DNA from 2 places in the Leucobacter albus genome. Region 2 is predicted to be linked to the other one. Evidence: predicted binding sites of a transcription regulator. Region 2 holds the regulator's gene; the other holds the start of a gene.
The links. The regulator LexA, encoded in region 2, represses DNA repair genes until DNA is damaged. The targets are predictions, from matches to a motif close to TCGAACANNTGTTCGA.

Region 1 (11,108 bases), 650 kb from region 2:
GCCTGTGAGCGGACGAAGCTCGGGTTCCCAAAACGGGTTCGGGATGAACCGCATGTCAACCATGAGATCCACGTCGGTCGGTGCACCGTATTTGAAGCCGAAGCTCATGACGGTAAGTTGCAGGCCAGCGACGTCGTCTGACGAAAACATTTCGCGCGTTGCGGTTGTCAGCTGGTGCACGTTGTAGTTCGACGTGTCGACCACAACGTCGCTCGTCGCACGCAGCTCCTGCGAGCGCTCGCGCTCGAGCCGAATGCCCTCGAGCAGCCCGCCCGCCTCGACCTGCAGGGGGTGCGGGCGCCGCACGCTCTCGTAGCGGCGCACGAGAATGTCGTCTGCTGCGTCGAGGAAGACGACGCGAACCGTCGCAGACACGCGCAGCTCCTTCACCGTCTCCTGGATGTCGGCGAACAGATCACGGCCGCGCACATCGACCACCGCAGCGATCTTGGGCAGCGCGCCGCCCGACTTGTCTGCCATGTCGGCGAGCGTCTTCACCATTGACAGCGGGAGGTTGTCTACGACATACCAGCCAAGATCTTCAAGGGTGTTCGCGACGGTGCTGCGGCCTGCGCCTGACATTCCGGTCACGATCAAAATTTCTTGACCGTTCACGACATCATTCATCGTCTACTCCCTCTTACTCGGTAACTGGTGTGTGCCCCGGCTCGGTGCCTCGCTCGAAGTCTCGTTCGATGTCGCGCTGGGGGTCAGCGCCCGACTGTGCATCGACAATCTTAGCGTCAGGCGCGGGGTTTCGGAGTCGGGTAAGGTGTCCGAGAATCTGCTCGGCCGTGCGCTCCCCGATCCCAGGCACGGCAGCCATCTCGCTCACTGACGCCGCACGCAAGCGCGCAGCCGAACCGAAATGCCGAAGCAGCTGTTGCACGCGCTTCGGGCCGAGCCCCGGAACGTCGGCGAGTTGCGAGGCGATGGCCTCACTGCGGCGCTTTCGCTGGAAGGTGATGGCGAAGCGATGCGCCTCATCGCGTGCGCGCTGCACGAGGAACAGTGCCTCGCTCGTGCGCGGCAGAATCACCGGGAACGGGTCGTCTGGTAACCACAGCTCCTCAAGCCGCTTGGCGATGCCACAGAGCGCGATATCGGTGATACCGGCCTCGCTGAGCGCGCGGTGCGCGGCCTTCACCTGCGGCTCGCCGCCGTCAACGATGATGAGCTGCGGGCGTGCACGGTACGCGCCGCTCGGCAGCTCCCCCGCCTCCCTCGCAAGATTCAGCTGCGCCGCGCGCCTCGTCACGACCTGGTAGATCGAATCGGTGTCGTCGGTCGTGTCTTCGATGCGGTACTTGCGGTACTCGCTCTTCGCGGGCAGCCCGTCCTCGAAGACCACGAGCGAGGCGACCACGCCGGTGCCCTGCAGGTGAGACACATCAATACATTCGATGCGAAGCGGCGCCTCGGGCATGTCGAGGGCCTGCTGCAGTTCGGCGAGCGCGTCGGTGCGCGAGGTGATGTCGGCGGCGCGCTTGAGCTTGTAGCGCATGAGATTCTCGCCGGCGTTGAGCGTGGCCCGGTCCATTAACTGGGCCTTGTCGCCGCGTTCGGGGGTGCGGATCCGCACCTTTCCACCGCGCGGGCGCCCCCTCGCGAGCGTCTCCTCGAGCGAGGCGAGCCCATCTGGCAGCTCGGGCACGAGCACCTCGGGCGGCGGCTCGTGCCCGCCCTCGTACGCGGTCTGCAAAACCTGCTCAAGCAGCCGCCCGGGCGAGTCGTCGAGCTCGACGTCGACTATCCAGCTACGCTCGCCGCGCACGCGCCCGCCGCGAATAATGAACTGGTGCAGCGCGGCAGAAAGCTCGTCAACCCTGAGCCCGAACGCGTCAACGTCGACCTCGTGGCCGAGCACGATCGCGTTCTTCTCCATCACGTGCTCTACGGCCGCGACCTGGTCGCGCAGCCGCGCCGCGTCTTCGTATCGCTGCTCGGCGGCGGCGTCTTTCATCTCGCGCTGCAGCCTGCGAAACTGCGTCTGGTAGTTACCCGAGAGAAACGCCACGAGCTCGCTCACGCGCTCGCGGTGCTCGGCAACGGTTACCGTGAAGGAACACGGGCCGGCGCAGCGCCCAATCTGCCCGGCGAGGCACGGCTTGCCGCTCGACATCGCCCGTCGGTAGTCAGCGTCGTTACAGGTGCGAATCGGAAACGCCTGCTGCAGCAACGACGCCGTCTCGCGAATCGCCCACACCTTCGGGTAGGGGCCGAAATATTTCGCGCCCCTGATTTTTTCGTTGCGGGTGATGACGAGCCTGGGCGCCTCCTCAGCGAGTGTCACCGCGAGGTAGGGGTAGGTCTTGTCGTCTTTAAATTGCACGTTAAACGGAGGCTTGTACTCCGTGATCCACGTGTGCTCGAGCACGAGCGACTCGGTGTCGCTCGCTACGACAGTCCAGTCGACATTCGCCGCGAGCGACAGCATGCGGCGCGTTCGCGGCATGAGCGAGTGCATCGGCTGGAAGTAGTTCGCCAGCCGCGCGCGCAGGTTCTTCGCCTTGCCGATGTAGAGCACCCGCCCGTGCCGATCAGAGAATCGGTAGACGCCGGGGCTCGTGGGGATCTCGCCCTGGGCAGGCTTGAAGGCGTCGCGGGGGTCGGCGGGGGCCTCGGCCTCCGCTCCCCCGCGAAGCGGATCCTCGCTCATGAGCGTGGCCTCACGCCGACGCCCGTGCGGCGGCTGGCGCCTTCTTTGCCGGCGCCTTCTTTGCTGGCGCCTTCTTAGCTGGCGCCTTCTTTGCTGGCGCCGCCTTCGCGGGCTGTGCGACCGCGGGCGCAATGGCCTTGCGGCCGGTCTTCGCGACGGGCGCCTTCTCGAGCGCTTCGGCGAGGAACTGGCCGGTGTGGCTGCCCGCGTGCTTCGCGACATCCTCGGGGGTACCAACGGTAAGAATCGTGCCGCCGCCAGAGCCGCCCTCGGGGCCGAGGTCGATGACCCAGTCGGCGCTGCGGATCACGTCGAGATTGTGCTCGATCGTGATCACCGTGTTGCCCTTGTCGACGAGACCGTTGAGCACGAGGAGGAGCTTGCGCACGTCTTCGAAGTGCAGGCCCGTGGTCGGCTCGTCGAGCACGTAGATGCTGCGGCCGTTCGAGCGCTTCTGCAGCTCGGTCGCGAGCTTCACGCGCTGCGCCTCGCCGCCCGAGAGCGTGGTCGCGCTCTGCCCGAGTCGCACGTAGCCGAGGCCGACGTCGACGAGGGTTTTCATGAAGCGGTGGATCGACGAGATCGGCTCGAAGAACTGCTCGGCCTCGGCGATGGGCATCTCGAGCACCTCGGCGATGTTCTTGCCCTTGTAGCGCACCTGCAGCGTCTCGCGGTTGTAGCGGTTGCCGCCGCAGACCTCGCAGGCGACGTAGACGTCGGGCAAGAAGTTCATCTCGATCTTCAGCGTGCCGTCGCCGGCGCACGCCTCGCAGCGGCCGCCCTTCACGTTGAAGCTGAAGCGGCCGGGCAGGTAGCCGCGGGTCTTCGCCTCCTGCGTCTCGGCGAAGAGGTTGCGGATCTTGTCGAACACGCCCGTGTAGGTCGCGGGGTTCGAGCGCGGCGTGCGCCCGATCGGCGCCTGGTCGACGTGCACGACCTTGTCGAGGTGTTCGAGCCCGGTGACCCGGGTGTGTTTGCCAGGCACCATGCGGGCGCCGTTGAGCTGGTTCGCGAGCACACGGTAGAGCACGTCGTTCACGAGCGTCGACTTGCCGCTGCCCGAGACGCCGGTGACTGCCGTCATCACGCCGAGCGGGAACGTCGCGTCGACGTTCTGCAGGTTATTCGACCGGGCACCGACGACCTTGAGCTCGCGGTTCTTGTCGCGCTTGCGCCTCGTCTTCGGCGTCTCGATCGCGCGGCGGCCCGACAGGTAGTCGCCCGTCACCGAGTTCGTGTTCGCTCGCAGCTCTGGCAGCAGGCCGGAGTGCACGACGGTGCCGCCCTCGACGCCCGCGCCCGGGCCGATGTCGACGAGCCAGTCGGCCGCCTCGATCGTCTCCTCGTCGTGCTCGACAACGATGAGCGTGTTGCCGAGGTCGCGGAGCTTCACGAGCGTCTCGATGAGCCTGCGGTTATCGCGCTGGTGGAGGCCGATCGACGGCTCGTCGAGCACGTACAGCACGCCGGTGAGGCCAGAGCCGATCTGGGTCGCCAAACGGATGCGCTGCGCCTCGCCGCCCGAGAGCGTGCCTGCGGCGCGGGCGAGGGTAAGGTAGCCGAGGCCGACCTCGATGAGGAAGTCGAAGCGGAGGCGGATCTCGCGCAGCACCTGCGCTGCGATCTTCGCGTCGCGCTCGCTGAGCTCGACGGCGTCGAAGAAGTGCTTCGCGTCGAGCAGGCTGAACTCGCCGACGCTCGCGATCGACTCGTCGTCGACCGTGACCGCGAGCACCTCTGGCTTCAGGCGCTGGCCGTTGCAGACGTGGCAGGGCACCTCGCGCAGAAACTCGGACCAGCGCTCGCGCCGGTTGTCGCTCTCGGCCTCGGCGTACTGGCGCTCGATGAACGGGATGACGCCCTCGAATCCGCTCGTGTACTTCACCTCGCGGCCGAAGCGGTTCTTCCAGCGCACGTTGACCTTGAAGTCGTTACCGCGGAGGATCGCCTCTTGGATGTCTTCGTCGAGCTCACCCCACGGGGTCTTGAGCGAGAAATCGAGGTCTTTCGCGAGGCCCACCAGCAGTTTTTCGTAGTACTGGTAGAGGCTCTTGCCCTGGCTCGTCCAGGGGATGATGACCCCCTCGCTGATCGAGAGCTCGGGGTCGCCGAGCACGAGATCTTCGTCCACCGACATGCTCGTGCCGAGGCCGGAGCACGTCGGGCACGCCCCGAACGGCGCGTTGAACGAGAACGTGCGCGGCTCGATCTCGGTGAGCTGCACCGGGTGCTGGTTCGGGCACGAGAGGCGCTCGGAGAACACCTGCGTGCGATCGTCTGCCTGCGCGTCACGATCCACATAGTCGATCTGCACCGTGCCGTCGGCGAGGCGCAGCGCGGTCTCGAGCGAGTCGGTGAGGCGGCCGAGCCCGTCTGGCGAGGCGACGAGACGATCGATCACGACGGAGATGTCGTGCTTGATCTGCTTCTTGAGCTTCGGCGGGTCGCTGAGCTGGATGAGCTCGCCGTCGACAATCGCGCGGGAGTAACCCGTCGCCGCGAGCTCCTGGAACAGGTCGACGAACTCGCCCTTCTTCTTGGAGACAACGGGCGCGAGCACCTGGTAGCGCGTGCGCTCCTCGAGCTGCATCAGCCTGTCGGCGATTTGCTGCACTGTCTGCGAGGCGATCCGCTCGCCGCACACTGCGCAGTGCGGAATGCCGATGCGCGCCCAAAGCAGTCGCATGTAGTCGTAGATTTCGGTGATCGTGCCAACCGTCGAGCGCGGGTTGCGGTTCGTCGACTTCTGGTCGATCGACACTGCGGGGCTCAGGCCCTCGATGAAGTCGACGTCAGGCCGATCCACCTGGCCGAGAAACTGGCGCGCGTACGCCGACAGCGACTCGACGTAGCGGCGCTGTCCCTCCGCAAAAATCGTGTCGAACGCGAGGCTCGACTTGCCGCTGCCCGACAGGCCAGTAAAGACCACGAGGGAGTCGCGCGGGATCGACAGATCGACGTTCTTCAGGTTGTGTACCCTGGCGCCCTGCACGCTGATGTGGGCGTGCGCTGCAGAGGAGCGGATCGGTGTTTTGCTCTGTGAAGTCACTCCCCCAGCTTAGCGTCTCCCGGCCGAACATTCGAACATGTGTTCTAGCATTTTGCGTGTTCGCTTCCCGCTAACCAGGCAGCACGCGCCTGGCATTGTTTGCGCCGGTGTGGGAGGCTGGGTGCCGCACGCAATCATCTGATGAATGAGGTTTGACATGACTCCAGCCGCGCCAGCACAGTCTCAGCGCCCCGTACGACCACAAATTGTGCTCGAGGTGCTGCAGCGAGTACAGCTCAGCCGCCACCTCGTGCGCATCGTCGCCGGCGGCGCCGGCGTAGCCGAAATCGAGCCGCTCACGCACACCGACGCCTACAGCAAGATGCTCTTTCAGCACCCCGAAACCTCACTCACACCGCCCTACGACCTCGACGCGCTGCGCGAGGCGCTCCCCGCAGAGCAGCTCCCAACGACCCGCACCTACTCCGTGCGACGTGTCGATCACCGCGCCGGCGAGGTCTGGATCGACTTCGTTGTGCACGGCGACGAGGGGCTCGCCGGGCCATGGGCCAACGGCGCCAAGCCGGGCGATCCCGTCGTGCTGCGCGGAATCGGCGGCGGCTACGCACCAGACCCCGAGGCCGACTGGCACCTGCTCGCCGGCGACGAATCGGCGATCCCTGCGATAGCCTCGGCGCTTGAGGCCATGCCGGCAGACGCGCAGGGCGTCGCTCTCATCGAGGTAGACGCCGAAGCAGACGTGCTCGATCTCGTGCACCCGGCCGGGATTGAGCTGACTTGGCTGTTTCGCCGCGGCGCCGCCGCTGGCACGACGGACATACTGGTCAATGCGGTGCGGGGGGCCGAGTGGCTGCCAGGCAGGGTGCAGGTGTTCGTGCACGGCGAGCGCGGCGCGATGAAAGCGCTGCGCCCCTACTTCACCGACGAGCGCGGGGTGGATCGGGCCGAGCTCTCGCTCTCGCCCTACTGGGCATACGGTCGCCGCGAGGATCGCTTCCAGGCCGAGAAACGCGAGCCGATCGGACAGATCTAGCGCCCACACGTCGCACGGCTCGACGCACGCATGACCGCGCTCGTTGGCCTTCGCCCATGGCATGCGAGATGCCCGCCAGAGCAATAGGATCAGCATATGAGCCTCACTTTTGACTTCGTCGGCATCGTCACCACCGACCTCGCGGCCTCGCTCGCCTTCTACAGGGATCTCGGCCTCGACATTCCCGCCGACGCAGCGAACGAGCCGCACGTAGAGGTGGTGCTGCCCAACGGAATGCGGGTGGGGTGGGACACCGTCGAGACCATTCAGGGGTTCGATACCGAGTATGTCTCGCCCACAGGCAGCCATCGCGTCGCATTTGCGTTTCAGGCCGGCTCCCCCGCCGAGGTCGACGAGGTGCACGCGCGGCTCATCGCAGCCGGGCACCGCAGTAGGGTCGCGCCGTGGGATGCCTTTTGGGGCCAGCGCTACGCAACAGTCATGGACCCAGACGGTAACGCGGTAGATCTCTACGCCGCACTCCCCGCGGCGTAAGCGCTGCGGCCCGTGGGGCCCGCGAACCCTGCACTTCCCTCCGAGCGCACCCACTTATTGCGCCGTGTACGGGTGGGGTCTCGGAGACAGGTGCAGGGTTCAGGGCGTTCTTGGCGCAGCCGCCCAGGGCGCAGCCGCCCAGGGCGCAGCGAGCTCGCGCAGCCGGGGCCCGGGGCACCGCCCCTAGATGTGGCCCGCGGCGTCCATGCTGCGCAGCTCGCGCTTCATCTCCGACACCTCGTCGCGCAGCCGCGCCGCGAGCTCGAACTTCAGCTCTTCGGCAGCGAGCAGCATCTGCTGCGTGAGGTCTGCGATGATCTCCTCGAGCTTGTCTGCACCCTCGGCCCCGATCGCGCCCGCGCGCGAGGCGGCCTTGCCCTTTGCTCGCTGCGGCGAGCCCTTCTGCGCGTGCCTCGTCGCCCGATTCGCGAGCACCTCGTCGGTGTCGGCAGCCTCGCGGTTGAGCACCTCGGTGATGTCGCCGATCTTCTTGCGCAGCGGCTGCGGGTCGATGCCGTGCTTCGTGTTGTACTCGACCTGAATCTCCCGGCGACGATTCGTCTCTTCGATCGCGAGCTGCATCGACGGGGTGATGCGGTCGGCATACATGTGCACCTCACCGGAGACGTTACGGGCCGCGCGACCGATCGTCTGAATGAGCGAGGTCGACGAACGAAGGAAGCCCTCCTTGTCGGCGTCGAGAATGGCGACGAGCGAGACCTCCGGCAGGTCCAGGCCCTCGCGCAGCAGGTTGATGCCGACGAGCACGTCGAACACGCCCGCTCGCAGCTCGGTGAGCAGCTCGACGCGCCTGAGCGTGTCGACGTCGGAGTGGAGGTAGCGCACCTGCACGCCCGCCTCCTCCATGAAGGTGGTGAGCTGCTCCGCCATCTTCTTCGTGAGCGTCGTGACGAGCACGCGCTCGTCGCGCTCCACGCGCCGCCGCACCTCTTCGAGCAGGTCATCGATCTGCCCCTCGGAGGGCTTGACGACGATCTCGGGGTCGACGAGCCCTGTCGGGCGAATGATCTGCTCGACGACGCCGTCTGCGAGCCCCATCTCGTACTTGCCAGGGGTCGCAGACAAATAGACTGTCTGGCCGACGCGCTCCTTGAACTCGCCGAACTTCAGCGGCCGGTTGTCGAGCGCGCTCGGCAACCTGAAGCCGTGGTCGACGAGCGTGCGCTTGCGCGAGGAGTCGCCCTCGTACATCGCACCGATCTGCGGCACCGTGACGTGCGACTCGTCGATCACCACAAGGAAGTCGTCTGGGAAGTAGTCGAGCAGGCAGTGCGGCGCCTCGCCCGGCTTGCGGCCGTCCATGTGCATCGAGTAGTTCTCGATGCCGGAGCAGAAGCCAATCTGCTCCATCATCTCGAGGTCGAAGGTCGTGCGCATGCGCAGCCGCTGCTCTTCGACGAGCTTGTTTTGCGACTTGAGCTCGGCTGTGCGCGATTCGAGCTCGTCCGAGATGTCGTGCATCGCGCGGTTCATCACCTCGCGACTGGCAACGTAGTGCGACCCGGGAAACACCGAAACGCTGTCGACCTGCTTCACAACGTCGCCCGTCAGCGGGTGCAGGTAGTAGAGCGCCTCGATCTCGTCGCCGAAGAACTCGATGCGAATCGCGAGCTCCTCATACATCGGAATGATCTCGACCGTGTCGCCGCGCACCCTGAAATTGCCGCGCACGAACTCGATGTCGTTGCGCTGGTACTGCATCTGTACGAACCGGCGTAGCAGCACGTCGCGGTCGAGCCTGTCGCCGACCTGCAGCGGCACCATCGCCTCGTAGTATTCCTCTGGCTTGCCGAGGCCGTAGATGCACGACACCGTCGAGATCACGACGACGTCGCGTCGGCTGAGCAGCGAGTTCGTTGTCGAGTGTCGCAGCCGCTCGACCTCGGCGTTCACCGAGGAGTCTTTCTCGATGAACGTGTCGGTCTGCGGCACGTAGGCCTCGGGCTGGTAGTAGTCGTAGTAGCTCACGAAGTACTCGACAGCGTTGTTCGGCATGAGCTCGCGGAACTCGTTCGCGAGCTGCGCCGCGAGCGTCTTGTTGTGCGCGAGAATCAGCGTCGGCCGCTGCACCTGCTCGATGAGCCACGCAGTCGTCGCCGACTTGCCCGTGCCTGTCGCGCCGAGCAGCACGACGTCGGTCTCGCCCGCGTTGATGCGCTTGGCGAGCTGCTCGATCGCCTGCGGCTGATCACCGCTCGGCTCATACTCGCTGACGACCTCGAATGGGCGAACGCTGCGGGTTGCTTCCATGCCTCCAAGCATAAACCTCTGAGGCCCACATTCGAAACTTTGTTCGCATAGAGCGAGCGAGGGTAGCTCCTACGGCACGAGCACCGCGCGGCCCTGAATCTTGCCGTGGTGCAGATCGTCGAATGCCTGCACCGCGTCGTCGAGCGCGTACCGCACGACCTCGACCGAGATCTTGCCAGCGGCAGCGAGCGCGATCACCTGGCGCATGTCGGCGCGGGTGCCGCCGTAGGCCCGCTCAATGTTCACGCCCCACGGCAGCGCGCCGCCGCCCGCGACGTACGGGAAGCTGCCGCCCCCGAGGCCGACGAAGCGGATCGCGCCTCCCCCGCGCACGACCGCGGTCGCGAGGTCGACAGTCGGCTGCACGCCGACGAAGTCGAACACCACGTCTGCGCCGACGCCGCCGGTTTCGTCGAGGATCCGCCCAGCGGCATCGCCGTCGCTCGGCAGCGCGAGATCGGCGCCGTGACTCTCGGCGAAGGCGAGTTTCGCTTGGTCGGTGTCGAGCGCGATGATGCGCGCGCCAGTCGTCGCTGCGAGAATCTGCAGCGCCATGTGCCCGAGCCCGCCGAGCCCGATTGTCACGACCGTGGCGTCACCCGTCATGCGGTCGCGCACGGTGTTGATCGCGTGCATCGGGGTGAGCGCGGCGTCGGCGAGCGGTGCGGCCTGCACCGGGTCGAGCTCGCCGATCGGGTCGAGGTGGCGGGCCTTCACGGCGATGAAGTCGGCCATGCCGCCGGGGCTGCCAATGCCGGGCGAGAGCGGCGCGAGCCCGTCGCGCGGGGCGACGACCTCGCACTGATTGTCGCGACCCGACAGGCACTCGCGGCAGCGCCCGCACGACAGGATCAGCGAAACGATCGCGCGGTCGCCGACACTCCAGCCGGTCACCCCCTCGCCAAGCTCGGCGACCGTGCCGGCGACCTCGTGCCCGAGCGTACTTCCGATGAGCGGGTTGTCGTCACCGAGCCCAATGATTGAGATATCGGAGTGGCACACGCCCGCGCCTCCCACCTGGATGAGCACCTCATCTGCCCCGATCTCGGGCCGCGGCTTCTCGCGGAGCTCTACCGTGTTGTGCTTGACATAGGTCACTGCGCGCATTGAAACACTCCCGGTTCTCGTCGGATCGGGCCGCCGCCGGTGGCAGGCCTCGCTGACTCCGAGCGTACGCCCACTCGGCTCAAAAAGCTCCTGTGTTGACGTGATAATCTGGCCGTCTTGTCAGGGCCAGGGGAAGTGGGATCACCGGTGAAACTCGCAGAAGCGCTCGCACTGCGCGCAGACACACAGAAGCGGATCGCCCAGCTGCGTGCGCGCGTCGCCGCGAACGCGCAGTTTCAGGAGGGCGACACCCCTGCGGAAGATGCTGGGGCGCTGCTCGCCGAGGCCGAGCTCGCAATCGGCGAGCTCGAGGCGCTCGTGCGCAGCATCAATGCGACGAACTCAGCAATTCAGCTCGACATCGCCCCGAAGTCGCCGGCAGGCGGCCGCCGCAGGCAGCAGACAGCCGGCCAGGCAGCGACCCCCGTCACGATGACCGACGCGCTCGCACGCCGCGACAGCCTGCGGCTGCGCCACGCGGTGCTCAGCGAGGCCGCAGACGCGGCCCAGGGAAGTAGCGGCTTCAGACAGCT
Region 2 (11,108 bases):
GTGGTGCGGTGGCTGGTGGATCGGAGCGCGGCGGCTCGAGCGTGGGCTCGGCCGCCAGCGGTGGCGGATCCGCACCGGCGACGGAGGGCACACCATGAACGCGACCCTGCTCACCGGCAGTGCCCCGACCCGCGCGCGCTTCTCGTTCGAGGTCTTCCCGGCGCGGTCTGGGGCCGCGGCGCTCGCGCTCGGCAACTCCGTGCAGCACCTGTCTGCGGTCGGCCCCGACTTCATCTCGGTGACCTACGGAGCGAATGGGTCGCACCGCGACGCCTCGCTCGACCTGCTCGCCTACCTGCGCGACCACACCGAGGCGCTGCCGCTCGCGCACCTCACCACGGTCGGCGAGAGCAGCGAGGTTGTGCGCGAGACGATCCACCGGGTGATGGACGCGGGCATCCACGACTTCCTCGCGCTGCGCGGCGACCCACCTCGCGGGCTCGACGAAACGAGCCCGGAGGTTGCCGGGTCGCTCAGCGCTCTCGAACTCACCGAGCTCATCGCCGAGGCGCGGGCCGAGCGGCCTGCGTTCACGAGTGTCGGGCGCACCGCTGTCGCCGCCTACCCGAACGGGCACCCGCTGTCGCGCGGGCAGTCGGCCGACATTGACTGGCTGCTCGCGAAGGAGGCCGCGGGGGCGCAGTTTGCGATTACACAGCTGTTCTTTTTAGCGGAGGAGTACCTCGGCTTCGTTGACGCCGCCCGCTCCGCCGGGCTGAAGATGCCGATTCTGCCGGGGCTCATGCCCGTCTCGACGAGCGGGCAACTGCGCAAGGTCGCCTCGCTCGCGGGGCGCCCGGCGCCCGTTTCGCTCGAGCGCGCGATGGAGGCGGCCGGCGGGTTCGCGCCCGAGCTCGGGGTCGAGCACACGATCTCGCTCGCGCGCGAGCTGCTCGCCGGCGGCGCGCCGTCGATCCACCTCTACACGTTCAACCGGCACGAGCAGGTGCTCGCGGTGCTCGAGGAGCTGGATCTGTTGGTCTAGGGGTTGCGCGGTTCGGGGAGGTGCTGGGTGCTGCGGTCCGCGTTGCGGGTTGCCCCTTACACCGTGGCGACGGCCTGCGGGAAGTCTGCCGTGACGTCTGCGCCGGCAGCGCGCTCCGCGAGGTGTCGCAGCTCCGCTGGCACCGCGCGGCCCTTGCGCTGCATCGTCTGAGCCCACAGCCGACCCGCGCGGTACGAGGATCGCACGAGCGGCCCGGCGAGCACGCCGTCGAACCCGAGCGCCTCGGCCTCGGCGGTGAGCTCGACGAACTCCTCGGGGCGCACCCAACGATTGATGGGGTGGTGGAGCTTCGACGGGCGCAGGTACTGGGTGAGGGTAAGGATGTCGCAGCCCGCGTCGCGCAGTTCACGCATCGTCGCCGACACCTCGTCGCGCGATTCGCCCATGCCGAGAATGAGGTTTGATTTCGTGATCATGCCCGCGTCGCGCGCCTCGGCGATCACCTCGAGCGAGCGCTCGTAGCGAAACCCAGGCCTGATGCGCCGGAAGATGCGCGGCACGGTCTCGAGGTTGTGCGCGAACACCTCGGGGGCAGCCTCGAACACCTGCGCGAGGTGCTCTGGTCGACCCCCGAGATCGTCGGCGAGCACCTCGACCCCCGAACCGGGGTTGAGCGCGTGAATCTGGCGGATCGTCTCGGCGTACAGCCACGCTCCGGTGTCAGGCAGGTCGTCGCGCGTCACCCCCGTGATTGTCGCGTAGCGCAGCCCCATCGTGCGCACAGACTCGGCGACGCGGCGCGGCTCGTCGCGGTCGAGAGGGAGCGGCTTACCAGAGGTGATCTGGCAGAAATCGCAGCGCCTGGTGCAGATGGAGCCGCCGATAAGAAACGTTGCCTCGCGGTCTTCCCAGCACTCGTAGATGTTCGGGCAGCCCGCCTCGGCGCACACCGTGTGCAGCCCCTCGGAGCGCACGAGCTGCTGCACGGCAAGGTACTCGGGGCCGGTTTTCGCGCGCGTTTTGATCCACTCGGGCTTTCGCTCGATGGGGGTCTCAGCGTTCTTGGCCTCGACCCGCAGCAGCCTGCGCTGCTCGGGCTCGGGGCGCGTGCCCGTTGCGGGGAGTATCTGGGCGCTCATACGGCGAACCTTTCGAGTACGGGAGCGAGATGGCGCTCGAGTGCCGGGGCGACTTCGGCGGGAGTGACGGTGCGCCCGACGCAGTCGCTGAGGGTGGTGACCCCGGCGTCGGTGATGCCGCACGGTACGAAGTTTGCGAACGGGGCGAGGTCATTGCTGCAGTTCAGCGCGATGCCGTGCGTGACGATGCGCCGGCTGACGTGAATGCCGATCTGGGCGAGCTTGCTGAGTGTTGGTGCGGGTGCGGCTGAGGCCCGCAGCTCGGTCCACACTCCGGTGCGGCCGTCGACGCGGGTGCCCGCTATGCCAAACTCGGCGACGACCGCGATGAGCGCGCCCTCGAGCGCGCGCACGAGGTCGGCCCCGCCAAAGCCGCTCGCGAGCCGAATCACCGGGTAGGCGACGAGCTGGCCGGGCCCGTGCCAGGTGACCTTGCCGCCTCGATTCACGGCGACGACCGGCGTGCCGTCGCTCGGGTACTCATGCGCCTCTGCTCGGCGGCCAGCCGTGTAGACCGGAGTGTGCTCGAGCAGGAGCACCGTGCCGGCGTCGTGCGCGTCGCCCGGTCGCGCGAGCGCGGCTGGGTTGCTCCGTGCACTCACTTCGTTCGAATCGGCTGGTGGGTGTGATGCGGCCGGTGGGTTCGAACCCGCTGGTGGGTGTGATGCGGCTGGTGGGTTCGAACCCGCTGGTGGGTGTGATGCGGCTGGTGGGTTCGAACCCGCTGGTGGGTTCGATTGGCTCAGCCGGGCGCTGGCCTCGGCCTGGAGCTCGAGGCCGAGCGCGTAGTCGACGAAGTTCGGGGCCAGCCCGGCTGTCACAAACCTCGGGGTTGCCCGGTGCGATTGGGCGGGGGCGGGCCACGGTGGCGGCGCTGGCGTGACCGGGCCAGCTGCGGTGATGGAGCGCATACCAACATGTTAGTTGGACTGCGTCTAACAAATCAAGATGGTGTAGTTTGGCGTTCCGCGCTGTTGCTGCGGGCGCGGCTGCGTGCGAGCTGTGGGGTTGGGTCCGTGCGCGGCGGGGCGCTGGCTGCAGAAACCGGGGTGATCTGCGTTCAATAGGCTCGGGCGCGCGGGCTCGGGCCGTGGGAATGCAGAAACCCCCTGTTTCTGCAGGGGGTTTCTGGTGCTGGGCGGTGCGCGTCGCTACACGGAGCGGAAGACCGCGACAACCTTGCCAAGCACCTCGGCGTGATCGCCGAGAATCGGCTCGAACGCGCTGTTTCTCGGCAGTAGCCAGGTGTGGCCGTCGCGCCTGCGGAAGACTTTGACCGTAGCCTCGCCGTCAAGCATGGCGGCAACGATGTCGCCATTGTCGGCCTCCCGCTGCTGGCGCACAACGACGAAGTCGCCGTCGCAGATTGCAGCGTCAATCATCGATTCGCCGACGACCTTCAACATGAACAGCTGCCCGTCGCCGACGAGCTGCCGGGGGAGCGGAACGATCTCTTCGACCTGCTGGTCGGCCGTGATTGGCACGCCTGCGGCGATTTGGCCGACGAGCGGGATGAAGGCAGTCTCTTGTGCCTCGACCGAGGGGGAGTCGGCAAGCGCGCTGCTCGTGACCGCGAGCTCCACGAGAATCTCGAGTGCCCGCGGCCGATTGGGGTCGCGGCGAATGTAGCCGCCGAGTTCGAGCCGACTCAGCTGGTGCGTAACGCTCGAGAGTGAGGAGAGCCCGACGGCGTCTCCGATCTCGCGCATGCTCGGTGGGTACCCGCGTGACTCGACCGAGCGTGCGATGAACTCCAGGATCGCCTGCTGCTTCTCTGTCAGCGGCTTTCGCGGCGCTGAGGCCAGATCGCTCATCGCTCGTCCTCTCGTGGTGCGGTCGTCGTGTGCGCCGGAGCGCGGCTGCTCAGGGGGGTTCGGGGGCTCAGGCCGGGGTGAGCGTGAATGTCGGAGGTCACTGATTGGGTGAACTCGTTGTTCGAAACCCTAGCTCGGATATTCGAGGCGGGGCAAACATTCGTTCGAGTGTCGTGTGAATAGCTGCGATATTTGTTCGAAGTTTGCGGTTGCGGTTTCGTTCATTCGAAGATATATTCGAAATAGATGTTCGAACTGCTGAAGTGTGATCGAACAATCTCGAGAGAGGAACTCCTCATGACTGCAACGGCAATCGTTACCCCGCTGAGCCCCCGCATTGGCGCGGCTGCTTCGACCGTGGCCGGCCCCGCCAAGCTCCGCCTGACGAGGCGCGGGCGCATCGTGTTCGGTGGCCTCGCCACGGTGCTGATCGCCGGGGCGCTCGGTGTGGCTGCGGCGTTCGCAGCGCCGGGCGCAGAGGCAAACGGCACGGTGAGCTCGCAAGAGTTCCCCTACGTGCTCGCGCAGTCGGGCGACTCGCTGTGGAGCATTGCCTCGGCGCTCGACCCCGCCGCAGACCCTCGCGACATTGTCGCCGAGCTGCAGCGGCTGAATCAGATCGATGCCGCAGACCTGCGTGCTGGCGACTCGATCGCGGTGCCGCTGCGCTTCGAGGGCAGTGACCTCACGTTCGCCGCGATCGGCGAGTAGCAAGACTCGCGCATAGCGCGACCGGTGTGCGGTGCGCTCATCGAGCAGTAAGACGGGTAAACGCCGCGGTCGGCGAACAGAAGATTCGGCGAGTAGCGAGACACACACAAGGCGCGACCGGCGCGACCGGCGCGAACGCCGGGCCGGGTCGCTGCGTCGACGGGCCTCGAACCGCGCCGATCTAGTTCGATTGCGTTCTGATCGTCCAATGCTTCACAGGCTACGGGGCGCATGCTCACCGGCCGGCGGCGGCTGGCTAGACTGGGCGAGTGGCCGAACTCAGTGATCTTCCCCTCCGTGACAATCTCGTAGGCAAGGCGCCGTATGGCGCGCCGCAGGCAGCGGTGCCTGTCAGCCTGAACGTGAACGAAAACACGCACCCGCTCCCCGAGGCTTTCATCGCCGACGCCACCGAGGCTCTCGCAGCAGCGCTTCGCAACGTGAATCGCTACCCCGACCGCGAGTTCATGGGGCTCCGCGAGGCGCTCGCGGGCTACCTTTGCTACGGGCTCACCCCGGAGCAGGTGTGGGCGGCTAACGGGTCGAACGAGGTGCTGCAGCAGATTCTGCAGGCGTTTGGTGGCCCAGGCCGCACCCTCATGAGCTTCACTCCGACCTACTCCATGTACCCGCTGCTCGCCGACGGCACCGACACCGGCTGGGTTGACGTGCCACGGGCCGACGACTACACGGTCTCGCCCGAGCTCGCCGTCGCGGCCATCACCGAGCACAAGCCAGACATCGTGGTGCTGTGCGCGCCCAACAACCCGACGGGCACCCCGATGAGCCTCGAGACGATTCGCGCCGCCTACGACGCGTTCGACGGCATTCTCATTGTCGACGAAGCCTACAAGGAGTTTGACACCGACACCGAGACCGCGATCTCGCTGCTGCCAGGCAGGCACCGCTTGATCGTCAGCCGCACCATGAGCAAGGCGTTCGCGTTCGCCGGCGTGCGACTCGGCTACCTCGCGGCAGACAGCGCCGTGGTCGATGCGCTGCGGCTTGTGAGGCTGCCCTACCACCTGTCGGGCCTCACGCAGGCGGCGGCGACCACCGCCGTCGCCCATTCGGCCGCGATGCTAGCGACCGTCGACGAGATCAGGTCGCAGCGTGACAGGCTCGGCGAGGCCCTAGGCGGTCTCGGCTACGTCGTGCACGAGTCGGGCTCGAACTTTTTGCTCGTCGGTGGCTTCCGAGACCCTGGGGCCGTGTTCGAGCGCCTGCGCGACCAGGGAATTCTGGTGCGCGACCTCGCCATTCCCGGGCACGTGCGCATCACCGCCGGCACTGCCGAAGAGACGCAGGTAGTGATCGACGCGATCACGGCCTTCGGCCCGGCGGGGAGTGTCTAAGCCCATCGCAGTACCCCGCAGGTTCGCTCGTGAACACTTCCTGGGCGAAGCTCCCTGCAAAGCCCGTTAGGCTCGACGGTATGCCGCAGCCGATTGAAGCTCTCGACCGCCCCGCTCTCGAACGCCGCTACCGGCGCATGCGCCTCGCCACGGTGATTCTCGCCGGTGTCTCGCTGCTGCTCGTTGCTGCGCTCGGCGCGCAGGGCTTCACGGGCAGCGCGGGGGCCGCGCCTCGCTCGGGTGGCGAATCGGCGAACAGTGCGGGCAACTCCAGCGGGGCCGACCAGTCGGCTGACTCCTGCCCCGTCACCGACAGGCGCGACCCCGACGACCCGCGCGCTCTCGGCGATGTCGACGCGCCGGTCGTGCTCCACGAGTGGACCGACTTCCGCTGCCCCTACTGCGGCTCGTTCTCGCGCGACACGCTGCCCGTGCTGATCGAAGAGTATGTCGAGACCGGCAAGGTGCGGCTCGAGATTCACGACGCGGCGCTCGTTGGCGGGGAGAACTCAATTCTCATTGCCGCAGCGTCGCGCGCAGCTGGCGATCAGGGCAGGTACTTCGAGTTCTACGATGAGGTGTACCACGCACCCGACAGCGCGAAAGACGAGAACGGCGAGTTCAACCTCGAGGCCCTGGTTGGCTTCGCGAAGGCCGCTGGCGTGGCAGACATCGCCGCATTCACGGCCGACGTTGAGAGCGGCAAGTTCGAAGACGCGGTGCGCAAGGACACAGCCGAGGCGCAGGCGATCGGCGTCACGGGCGTACCGTTCTTCGCCACGAGCAACTGCGGGCAGGTCATGAGCGGCGCGCAACCTGTCGACACCTTCCGTGACCAGCTCGACGCCGCGGTGGCTGCGGCGCGCGAGGCAAAGAAGAACTAGCGAAGAGGGAGCGTCGCGCGGTGGATCTCAGCCTGCTCGGAGCGTTTCTCGGCGGCACGCTCGCGCTCTTGAGCCCCTGCTCGGTGATGGTGCTGCCAGCGTTTTTCGCGTACGCGTTTCAGGGGCCGAGCGAGCTCGCCTCGCGCACGGGGGCCTTCTTCCTTGGCCTCGCGACGACGCTCGTGCCGCTCGGCCTGCTCGCCGGTACGCTCGGCGCGTGGGTCGCGGCCAACCGCAGCGGCCTCATGACGTGGGTGCTGGTTCTCGTCATCGTGCTCGGCGCGGTGATGCTGCTCGGCATTCCGCTCCCGGCGCTCACCAAGCAGCAGAGCGCCCGGGGCACCTCGGTCGCCTCCGTGTACGCGCTCGGCGCCGTGTACGGGCTCGCCGGGGGCTGCGCGGGGCCCATCTTCGGCGCCGTGCTCGCGATGGCGGCGTTCGGCGGCAACGCGCTCATGGGCGGGGCAACAATGCTGCTCTACGCCGCGGGAATGACGGTGCCGCTCGCTCTGCTTGCGCTGGTGTGGAACCGCATACCCGGGGTGCGTAAGCTGATGCGACCGCGCGAGCTCGTGATCGGGCGGTGGCGCAATTCCTGGTCGAACGTGATCGGCGGGCTCATCACGATCGCGGTGGGCGTGTTCATGCTCGCAACCGACGGGGCGCAAAAGTTTGGCGGCATGCTCGATGCGAGCACCCAGGCGGGCGTCGAGGCGAACGTGATGCGGGCGACCGCTGGCGTCTCCGACCTCGTTGTGCTCGGCGTCGCAGCCGTCGCCGGGCTGGGCATCTGGGCCGTGATGCGCTGGCGGGCCAGGCAGCGCCAGAGCGATGCCTCGCGATAGGATCGAGAGCATGACCGAAGCTGCACGCATCGCGACGCTTGAGCGCGCCACCAGTGAGTCCGCTATTCGACTGACCCTGAACCTCGACGGTACCGGCGAAGCAGATATCGAAACCGGTGTGCCGTTCTTCGACCATATGCTCACCGCGTTCGCGCGGCACTCGCTCACCGACCTCACAGTGCGCGCCGAGGGCGATGTGCACATCGACGTGCACCACACGGTCGAAGACACCGGCATTCTGCTCGGCCAGGCGATTCTCGAGGCGCTCGGCGACAAGCGCGGCATCTCGCGCTACGGCGACGCCTTCGTGCCGCTCGACGAGGCGCTCGCGCAGGCCGTCGTTGACATCTCGGGTCGGCCGTACCTCGTGCACTCGGGCGAGCCCGAGGGGTTCGAGTTTCACCTCATCGGCGGCCACTTCACGGGCTCGATGGTGCGGCACTTCTTCGAGGCGATTACCCTCAACGCGAGGTTGTCGGTGCACCTGCGCCTCATCGAGGGCCGCGACCCGCATCACATCGCTGAGGCGGAGTTCAAGGCCTTCGCGCGCGCATTCCGCACGGCAAAAGCGAAGGATCCACTGGTGACCGGCATTCCCTCCACCAAGGGCGCGCTGTGAGCGGAGGCGATGCCCCGCGCGTCGCAGTGCTCGACTACGGGTCGGGTAACGTTCACTCTGCGGTGAAGGCGCTCGTGCGCGCCGGCGCCGAGGTCGAGCTCACTCGCGACCCGCAGCGCGTGCTCGGCGCCGACGGCCTGTTCGTTCCCGGTGTCGGTGCGTTCGACGCCGTGATGGCGCAGCTGCGTGCGATTCAGGGCCACGAGCTCATCGGCCGCAGGCTCGCGGGCGGTCGCCCCGTGCTCGGCGTCTGCGTCGGGCTGCAGGTCATGTTCGAGCGCGGCATTGAGCGGGGCGTCGAGACCGAGGGCCTCGGCGAGTGGCCGGGCACGGTGCGAGAGCTCGAAGCCCCGACGCTGCCCCACATGGGGTGGAACACCGTCGAGGCACCCGAAGGCTCGGTGCTGCTGCGGGGCATCGAGGCCGAGCGTTTCTATTTCGTGCACTCCAATGCGGCCACCGAGTGGTCGCTCGAGGGGCGCACGCCCGCGACCGCTCCGAGGGTCACCTGGTCGAACTACGGCGAGCCGTTCGTCGCCGCGGTCGAGAATGGCCCGCTGAGCGCGACCCAGTTTCACCCCGAAAAATCGGGCGAGGCCGGCATCCATTTGCTCCGCAACTGGATCGGCTCGCTCACCCCCGCACGCCCCATCAAGGAGAACCAATGACCGAGCTCGCGACGAGCCCGAAGCTGCAGCTGCTGCCCGCCATCGACATGGTCGACGGCAAGGCCGTGCGCCTCACCCAGGGGGCCGCAGGCACCGAGACCAATTACGGCAGCCCGGTTGACGCGGCAATGGACTGGATCGAGCAGGGCGCCGAGTGGATCCACCTCGTCGACCTCGACGCAGCATTTGGGCGCGGCTCCAACGTCGGCATCGCGCGCAAGATCATCGCCAGGGCCGGGAACCGGGTGAAGATCGAGTTTTCGGGCGGGATCCGCGACGACGCGAGCCTCGAAGCGGCCCTCGAGATGGGCGCCGCCCGCGTCAACCTCGGAACCGCCGCCCTCGAGAACCCCGAATGGACTCGCGCCGTGATCGCCCACTACGGCGAGCAGATCGCCGTCGGCCTCGACGTGCGCGGCGAAACCCTCGCGGCCCGCGGCTGGACCGAAGACGGCGGAAACCTGTGGGACGTGCTCGAGCGGCTCGAGGAGGCGGGCTGCCCGCGCTATGTCGTCACCGACGTCACGAAAGACGGCATGATGGCCGGCCCGAACGTCGAACTGCTCAAGAAGGTCTGCTCGCGCACCGATCGCCCGGTGATCGCCTCTGGCGGCATCTCGAGCCTCGACGACATCGCGGCTCTCCGCGAGGCCGTGCCGCACGGCGTCGAGGGCGCGATTATCGGCAAGGCGCTGTACGACGGTGCGTTTACGCTGCCAGCGGCGCTCGACGTAGCTGGCAGGTAGCGCGGGGCGCGAGATGGCGATCAAGAAGCTGCCGTCGACCGGCGACACCCCGAGGGCGACGGGCGTGCCCGACAGCTTGGTTGCCGGCGGGGCAGCCGATTCGGCGGGGTTTCCGTGGGCGGGTCGCACCTTCGACCACCACGAGACCGCGTTCGCCGACGACGACGGCGAGACCCCGCCAGCGCTCGCCACCGCGCTCGCCGCGATGCGGGCTGCGGCCGAGGGCTACCGCGCAGGCGGTGCGGCGCCCGAGGTCATTGCACAGCTGTCGACGTTGCGCCAGGCCGTGCTCATGGAGCTGTCGCGCTGCCGCGTGCTGGTGCCGCTGCTCGCCGAGGCCGGCGAGCTGGGGGAGACGCCAGACGGTCGCATCGTCGAGAAGACCCAGGAGCTCTCGATCGTGACTGTCGCGAGCCCCGATGGGCGGCGCGTGATGCCGGTGTTCTCATCGGTGGCCGCGATGCAGCGCTGGAACCCCGGGTCGCGCCCGATTCCGGTGCCCGGCCCGCAGGCCGCGATAGCGGCGGCGCAAGAGGGCACTGACCTGATCATCGTCGACCCCGGGTCGCCCGGCACTCAGTTTGGCATTCGGCGGCCCGAACTCGAGGCTGTCGCCCTCGGCGAGACGGGGCCGCCCGCCTGGGCCGACCCGGTGGTGCGCGACGCCTTCTTGGCTGGGGCGGCTGGCGAGGTCTCCCTCCGCGCGCTCGCCCTGCTGCCGGGTGACCCCGCAGGCGACCTCACGGCGCCCGAGACCGAGGTGCATCTGCTCATCGACGATGGCCTCGATCGCGAAGCACTCACCGCGATGCTCGCCGGGCTGCAGGAGCGCTGGGCCCGCGAGGGTGTCATCGCCGAGCGCGTCGATTCGATGCGCGTCGTGCCCAGGCTCGCGTCGTAGCGGGGCGAGCCCGCGGCGCACCCAGCCCCGCCCGCGCCTGCGGCTACCGCTCCGGCACGTAGAGCGCTATAGTGTCGGCGACGAGGGCCGGTTGTTCGCTGCCCTCGATCTCGACGGTCGTGCGGCTGCCGACTCGCCAGCCCTGTCGGCTCTCTTCGGCAGAGGTGATCTCGATCGTGGCTCGCACCCGTGAGCCCACCGTCACGGGTCGTAGAAAGCGCACCCGGTCGAGGCCGTAGTTCACGGCCATCGCAAGCCGCTCGACGGCCATCAACCCGCCGGCGAGGTGGGGAATGAGCGACAGCGTGAGGTAGCCGTGGGCGATCGTTGCGCCGAAGGGGCCGCTGGCTGCGCGCTCAGGGTCGACGTGAATCCACTGCTCGTCGCCCGTCGCGTGCGCAAACGCGTCGATGCGCTGCTGATCGATCGAGAGCCAGCCGCCCGTCGCGGTCTCGCCCACCTTGCCCGCGAGCTCCGCCG

Region 1: the regulator LexA is predicted to act here: its motif matches at 5,740-5,755, upstream of uvrA (excinuclease ABC subunit UvrA).

Annotation. Positions count from the first base shown of each region.
Region 1 is NZ_BAAAKZ010000003.1:706,408-717,515, reverse strand. It holds gene rapZ (RNase adapter RapZ) at 1-627, opposite strand, end outside; gene uvrC (excinuclease ABC subunit UvrC) at 641-2,659, opposite strand; gene uvrA (excinuclease ABC subunit UvrA) at 2,670-5,708, opposite strand; gene ABD115_RS06895 (siderophore-interacting protein) at 5,866-6,702, shown strand; gene ABD115_RS06890 (VOC family protein) at 6,799-7,197, shown strand; gene uvrB (excinuclease ABC subunit UvrB) at 7,381-9,468, opposite strand; gene ABD115_RS06880 (alcohol dehydrogenase catalytic domain-containing protein) at 9,538-10,575, opposite strand; gene ABD115_RS06875 (DIP1984 family protein) at 10,723-11,108, shown strand, end outside.
Region 2 is NZ_BAAAKZ010000003.1:55,703-66,810, forward strand. It holds gene ABD115_RS03880 (uroporphyrinogen decarboxylase/cobalamine-independent methonine synthase family protein) at 1-98, shown strand, start outside; gene ABD115_RS03885 (methylenetetrahydrofolate reductase) at 95-985, shown strand; gene lipA (lipoyl synthase) at 1,042-2,085, opposite strand; gene lipB (lipoyl(octanoyl) transferase LipB) at 2,082-2,687, opposite strand; gene lexA (transcriptional repressor LexA) at 3,237-3,899, opposite strand; gene ABD115_RS03905 (LysM peptidoglycan-binding domain-containing protein) at 4,197-4,610, shown strand; gene ABD115_RS03910 (histidinol-phosphate transaminase) at 4,880-5,965, shown strand; gene ABD115_RS03915 (DsbA family protein) at 5,995-6,849, shown strand; gene ABD115_RS03920 (cytochrome c biogenesis CcdA family protein) at 6,870-7,694, shown strand; gene hisB (imidazoleglycerol-phosphate dehydratase HisB) at 7,705-8,313, shown strand; gene hisH (imidazole glycerol phosphate synthase subunit HisH) at 8,310-8,981, shown strand; gene priA (bifunctional 1-(5-phosphoribosyl)-5-((5-phosphoribosylamino)methylideneamino)imidazole-4-carboxamide isomerase/phosphoribosylanthranilate isomerase PriA) at 8,978-9,727, shown strand; gene ABD115_RS03940 (SseB family protein) at 9,741-10,628, shown strand; gene ABD115_RS03945 (MaoC family dehydratase) at 10,672-11,108, opposite strand, start outside.